Regions from separate parts of the Pediococcus sp. genome, predicted to be linked through region 2. Evidence: predicted binding sites of a transcription regulator. Region 2 holds the regulator's gene; the other holds the start of a gene.
What was found. Region 2 encodes HrcA, which represses chaperone genes, less so after heat shock. Its sites were predicted from a motif close to TTAGCACTCNNNNNNNNNGAGTGCTAA; they were not measured.
Positions count from the first base shown of each region.

Region 1: a site for HrcA is predicted at 1,656-1,682, ahead of groES (co-chaperone GroES). Genes of this name have one in related genera too.

Region 1 covers NZ_DOEM01000035.1:486-3,919, forward strand. Annotated here, with positions in the region: gene groL (chaperonin GroEL) at 1-1,307, opposite strand, end outside; gene groES (co-chaperone GroES) at 1,339-1,623, opposite strand; gene DD627_RS08150 (CPBP family intramembrane glutamic endopeptidase) at 1,806-2,462, shown strand; gene DD627_RS08155 (redox-sensing transcriptional repressor Rex) at 2,467-3,090, opposite strand; gene DD627_RS08160 (ABC-F family ATP-binding cassette domain-containing protein) at 3,204-3,434, shown strand, end outside.
Region 2 covers NZ_DOEM01000002.1:18,940-22,373, forward strand. Annotated here, with positions in the region: gene truB (tRNA pseudouridine(55) synthase TruB) at 1-61, shown strand, start outside; gene ribF (riboflavin biosynthesis protein RibF) at 110-1,069, shown strand; gene hrcA (heat-inducible transcriptional repressor HrcA) at 1,317-2,357, shown strand; gene grpE (nucleotide exchange factor GrpE) at 2,372-2,977, shown strand; gene dnaK (molecular chaperone DnaK) at 2,999-3,434, shown strand, end outside.

The DNA.
Region 1 (3,434 bases), on a different contig from region 2:
CCTGTTAACTCGTCACCATCAGCTTTAAGGCCATCAAGAGATGAAATAGCATTAACTAATGCTGTACCACCACCAGGAACAAAACCTTCTTCAACAGCTGCTCGAGTAGCATTCAAAGCATCTTCAATTCGATACTTCTTTTCTTTAAGTTCAGTTTCAGTAGCTGCACCGACACGGACAACAGCCACACCGCCTGCTAATTTAGCTAAGCGTTCTTGTAACTTCTCCTTATCAAAATCAGATGTAGTTTCTGAAATTTGTTGTTTGATTGTCGCAACTCGTTCTGCAATCTGATCCTTGTCACCAGCACCTTCAACGATTGTTGTGTCGTCTTTTGTGACAGTAACCTTGTTTGCTTGGCCTAATTGATCAATGGTTGCATCTTTTAAGTTCAAACCTAGATCATCAGTGATTACAGTACCACCAGTCAAGGTTGCGATATCTTCAAGTTGAGCCTTACGACGATCGCCAAAACCTGGTGCCTTAACAGCAACAACATTAAAGGTTCCACGCATCTTATTCAATACCAATGTTGGTAAAGCTTCACCTGTAATATCATCAGCAATGATTAAAAGTGAACGACTTTGTTCAACAACAGATTGTAACAATGGTAAGATATCTTGAATATTGCTAATCTTCTTATCCGTAATTAAAATGTAAGGATTGTCTAAATCAGCTTCCATTTTATCGTTGTCAGTTACCATGTATTGAGACATGTATCCACGATCGAATTGCATTCCCTCAACCACATCAAGGGTTGTATCAACCCCACGTGATTCTTCAACAGTGATGACACCATCGTTTCCAACCTTTTCCATAGCGTCAGCAATTAACTTACCAACTTCTTCGTTAGCAGCTGAAATTGAAGCAACCTGGGCAATATCGTCCTTAGTTTTAACATCATGTGACATCTTGTGAAGGCCTTCAACGGCAGCCTTTGTTGCACGTTCAATTCCGCGACGGATACCAACTGGGTTGGCACCAGCAGTCACGTTCTTCATACCTTCATTCACAATTGCCTGGGTCAAAACAGTAGCTGTTGTGGTACCATCACCAGCAATATCGTTAGTTTTTGAAGCAACCTCCGATACTAACTTAGCACCCATGTTTTCAAAATGATCTTCAAGGTCAATCGCCTTAGCAATCGTCACACCATCATTTGTAATTGTTGGTGAACCATACGATTGCTCCAAAACAACGTTGCGTCCTTTTGGTCCAATTGTTGATTTAACAGTGTCAGCTAATTTGTCGACACCCTTTAACATCTTTGTCCGTGCATCTTCAGAAAATTTTATTTCTTTTGCCATAAATATTTCACCTCAAGAATTCTAATTTTAGTTAGTCAATAATTGCCACAATATCTTTTTCATGAAGTACCAAGTACTTTTTATCTTCATATGAGACTTCAGTACCGGCATATTTATCAAATATAACTGTGTCACCGGTTTTAACAGAAGGTGCAACCTTTTCACCGTTATCTAATACGCGTCCATCACCCACAGCAACAACCTTGCCGCTTTGTGACTTTTCCTTAGCATTGCTTGCAAGGACGATGCCACCAACAGTTTGTTCTTCTTCTTCCTGTGCTTCTAATATCACGCGATCTCCTAATGGTTTTAACAAAATGAATCCCTCCAGTTATTTATTTTATAAATTTAGCACTCTTAACTGCTAAGTGCTAACAACAATATTTACTATATCATTCTCAAACTAGAATGCAAGCATTTTACTGACCTTTTTTGACGAAAAAATTCAAAAGCCTTTAAACATGCTATACTATAGTAATATTTGTGAGGTGTCGTCAGTTGAAACTTGAAAAGAAATCTATCTATATCTTAATTACGTATTTAATTGTGTATCTTTTGCCAAGCTTCCTAAATAGCTTTTTTAAATTCACACACAGCATGATCTTTAGCGTCCAAATTATCGATTATTTAGCTGGTGCACTAATTTTAGGCTTTTTGGCATTTCATAATATGCCCCAAAACCTTCCCGAAAAAAAATCGAGTCATACCTGGCAGATTATTCTGTGGGGCATTCTCGGTTTTATTATTGTCATATTTTTACAGAGCCTTATCCTCAAAGTAACCGTTCAAACTGGTGGAAGTGCAGCTTCTCAAAATACGAGTGCCATTTTAAAAATCATCAAAAATTATCCCTTATTTGTCTTGCCCATTATTATTGGCGCTCCCATTATGGAAGAAATTGTTTTTCGAAAAACTCTTTTTGGAAATCTCTCAAATCTCTTTGGCTTTTTAGGCCCTAAAGTCTCACAGATACTAACTGCCTTGATTTCTAGTGGCTTATTTGCAATCGCTCATTCGGACGGTCATATTGTGCTCTATGCCACTATTGGACTATGGTTTTGTTGGCTGTACCATCATACCGGCAAAATTCAAACCTCGATGATTGCTCACATTCTAATGAACTCTTTAGTTGTCCTCCCTTTTCTAGGGCTTTGATCATTTAACCATGATTAATGGCATAAATTAAAGTTTGTAATTCATTGGTAAGATCAATATTTTGAATACGAACGCCTTCTGGCACAGAAATCCGCACAGTGGTGAAATTCATGATTCCTTTAATGCCACCCTGGACTAACTCGTCCACTACTTTTTGGGCAATTGTGGCTGGAACCGTAATAATGGCGATTTCAATCCGTTGATCCTTCAGCTGTTCTTGTAATTGTCTCATGTCATAAACAGGCACATTACTTTGCACGGAGCCAATCAATTTAGGATTAACGTCAAACGCCGCACTGATCCTGACATTGCTATTTTTATGAAAATTAAAATTTAACAAGGCATGGCCTAAATTACCAACCCCAATGAGGGCAACGTTCGTAAGCGTGTCTTGATCCAATATCTTTTTAAAGAAATCAATTAATTTGTGAACGTCATACCCATATCCGCGCTTCCCTAATGGCCCGAAATAGGAGAAATCGCGGCGAATTGTGGCCGCATCGACTTGAATTGATTCGGCTAACTCAGCAGAAGAAACTCGCAACTTGTTTGCATACAATAAATTATTTAAATATCGATAATAAAGTGGCAACCGTTTAGCAGTTGCTTCTGGAATTTTTGTTTCCATTTTGTAAACCTCCAATGAAGTTTGTGAATAATTAACAAACTTTATTTTACCACTTACTACAGAAAACAAAATTTAAGATATAATAAAAGAGCAACACGAAAGGATGAATGATTGTGATCTTATTACAAGCCCAAGATGTTAGCCGTGAGTTTAGCGGTGAGCCCTTGTTTTCTCATGTAACTTTTGACATTCAAGAACAGGATCGAATCGGTTTGGTTGGACGTAACGGCGCCGGCAAAACCACCCTGCTTAAGATGCTAATTGGCGACACTCGTCCAAATTCTGGTGAAATCACAACCAAAAAGGACCTTTCAATAGGCTATCTGGCTCAAAATCAAGGCCTG
Region 2 (3,434 bases):
ATACCAATATGATGAAAAACGGGTAGCTTATCGGCCGATGACCATGTTATTAACCAACTAACTAAGAGAGTTTTGAGAACGTGATATTTAGAATTATTGGGAGGATTTTATGAGAATTATTTATTTACATCATCCATATGAGACTCAAGAAATTCCTCATGGAGATGTTGTTTTGGCAATGGGATTTTTTGGTGGCGTTCATCTTGGCCATCAGGCAGTTATCAAGTGTGCTCGCAAGGAAGCCGATCAAAGAAAATTACCGCTTGCAGCAATGACTTTTGACCATCACCCGTCTGTTGTTTTTCCGAAACCGGGTCTAAATGGTTTACATTATTTGACCTCAGTTAAACGAAAAGCTGAGTTAATGACTAGTTTGGGTGTTGATTTTTTATATGTGGTCAGTTTCACATCCACTTTTGCGCATTTAACTCCTCAAGAATTTGTGGATCAATATATGGTTAATCTGCATGCAAAAGCAATCGTTGCAGGTTTTGACTATACTTATGGGCCACGTGAAATTGCGGATATGACTCATTTACCAAGTTATTCCAAAGATCGTTTTGATATCGTGACAGTAAACGAATTTTTATTAGACGGTCAAAAAGTTAGTTCAACCAAAATTCGTGATGATTTAAAGAAAAGTGATGTGGATCATGCCAACAAGTTCTTAGGATATGTTTACCAAACTAGTGGATTAGTAGTTCATGGTGAAGCTCGGGGACGAACACTTGGATTTCCTACGGCAAATGTATTGTCAGATCCATGGGTACGAATTCCGGGGATTGGAATTTATGCTGTTCGGATCAAAATTGGCACAAAATGGTGGCCAGCGATGGCTTCTGTTGGCCGTAATGTCACGTTTGGAGAAAATCGTCCGATCACGTTAGAAATCAATATTTTTGATTTTGATCAGGAAATATATGGTGAAGTAGTTTCCGTAGAATGGTATCACTATGTGCGTGGTGAAATAAAGTTTGCGAATGCTGACAAATTAATTGAACAATTAAAGGCCGATGAAAAAAACATCCGGCAATATTTTGCGAATTTAAATAATGGAAAATCAAATTAATGTAGATGCATTTTTCAGTTAATACCTTGCCATTGAAATCTGATTTAAATCAGAACGTAAAGTATCAAAAAATGCTGTAGCACCTTGGACGAAATCTCTTAATACAAGCAAAAAAGTAGGCTTTTAAAAAAAGAATAGTACAAATATCAAAAAATGTTTGACTAATGTTGACATTTGAAAGAACATTTGTTATCTTTAATAGTGTCTTAGCACTCCAATGTGCTAAGTGCTAAAAGAGGTGATGGTTTTGCTGACAGATAGGGAGTTATTGATTTTACAAGCAATCGTTCAGATCTATACGAGTGATGGTCAGCCAGTAGGTTCAAAAGCTTTAGTTAGCCAATTACCGATGCATGTGAGTTCGGCAACAATTCGTAATGAGATGGCGACGCTGGAAGAAATTGGGTTGCTTAAGAAAACTCACTCTTCGTCCGGTCGAATTCCTTCGATCCAAGGCTATCGCTATTATGTTGACCATTTGTTGAAACCTGATAAAGTTCAATCGAGTGATTTGCGACAGATACGTTCTTCGTTTAATCATCAGTTTCAAGAAATTGATGATATCGTTGCCGAATCGGCGGATATGCTTTCTAAGTTAACTAGCTACACTGCCTTTACAGTAAAGCCTGAATTGAAAGATGCAAAGCTTGAAGGGTTCAGATTGGTTCCATTAGGAAATCATCGTGTTATGGCCATTTTGGTAACTGACAATGGTGACGTTCAGAATAGAACTTTTAAGGTGCCTTCAAACGTTGATCCTGAAGCTTTAGAAGCAGTTATTCGGATCATTAATGATGAATTAGTTGGTTTAACGTTGTCAGAAGTTTTCAAAAGATTAGCAACGGATATTCCGAATCAAATCGGAAAGTACATTGAAACGCCAGAGGGTTTCTTGGATGTTTTCGAAGATGTTTTGAAAAAATCAGCAACTGAACGATTCTTTGTTGGTGGGCAGCTAAATTTACTGGATTTTTCCAAACAGCATGATTTGGGTGCAATTCGATCTTTATATAGTTTGATGAACCATTCGACGGATCTTGCCAGCGTTTTGGGTTCGCCAGATCAAAATATTAAGGTTCAAATCGGTAATGAAATTACTAATAATCTGTTAAAAAATTATAGTTTGATTACAGCAACTTACGATGTTGATCAACATGGTAAAGGTGTTATTGCAGTTTTGGGACCAACGAGTATGCCATATTCCAAAATGATTGGGTTGGTTGGTGCGTTCCGAACAGAGCTAGCAAGAAGATTGATAGATTATTACCACGATATTGATGATAGTTGAGAGGTGTGAACGTAGTGGCAGAAGACAAGAAGACTGAAAAGATCGATGAAACGGTCGAAAAACAAACAAAAGAAACAAAAAAAACTAAAGTTAAACCTGATAAAAAAGTAAAGGGCGAAAAAAAGTCCAAGAAACAATCAAAAACGGCTACCCAGATTGAAGAGTTAAAAAAACAAATTACCGAATTGAATGGTAAAGTTGATGCTATAACTGATCAATACATTCGTGCTAAGGCTGAAACGGCCAATATTCAAAAACGAAATGAAAAAGAGCAGGCAAACTTGGTTAAGTATGACGGTCAACACTTAGCCAAAGACATTTTACCAGTGATTGATAATCTTGAGCGTGCTTTGGCGATTGAGGTGTCTGACGAAAATGGAAAGCAACTGAAAAAGGGTATTCAGATGGTTTTTGATCACATGAATAAGGCCTTAAAAGACAATCATGTAACTGAGATTGAAGCAGTTGGTCAACCATTTGATCCACACATTCATCAAGCCGTTCAAACGGTGGCTGTTGAAGAAGGCGGCAAAGCTGATCAAGTAGTGAGTGTCCTGCAAAAGGGATACATGCTAAAAGATCGTGTTTTACGGCCTGCAATGGTTGTTGTGTCACAATAAATTAAAAAGAGGGATAATAAAATGGCAAGCAATAGAATTATTGGTATTGATTTAGGAACAACAAATTCCGCGGTTGCAGTCCTCGAAGGAGACAAACCAAAGATTATTACTAACCCAGAAGGTAGTCGAACAACACCTTCAGTGGTTTCATTTAAAAATGGCGAAACTCAGGTTGGAGAAGTAGCTAAACGACAAGCAATTACTAACCCGGATACAATCGTTTCCATCAAACGTCATATTGGTGAAAAGGGTTATACAGTTAGTGCTGGTGGCAAGTCTTATACACCACAAGAGATTTCAGCAATGATTTTGGAATATCTGAAACATTATGCTGAAGATTATCTTGGTGACACTGTTGAAAAAGCAGTTATCACTGTACCGGCTTATTTTGATGATTCACAACGACAAGCAACTAAAGATGCGGGTAAAATTGCAGGTTTAGACGTTGAACGAATTA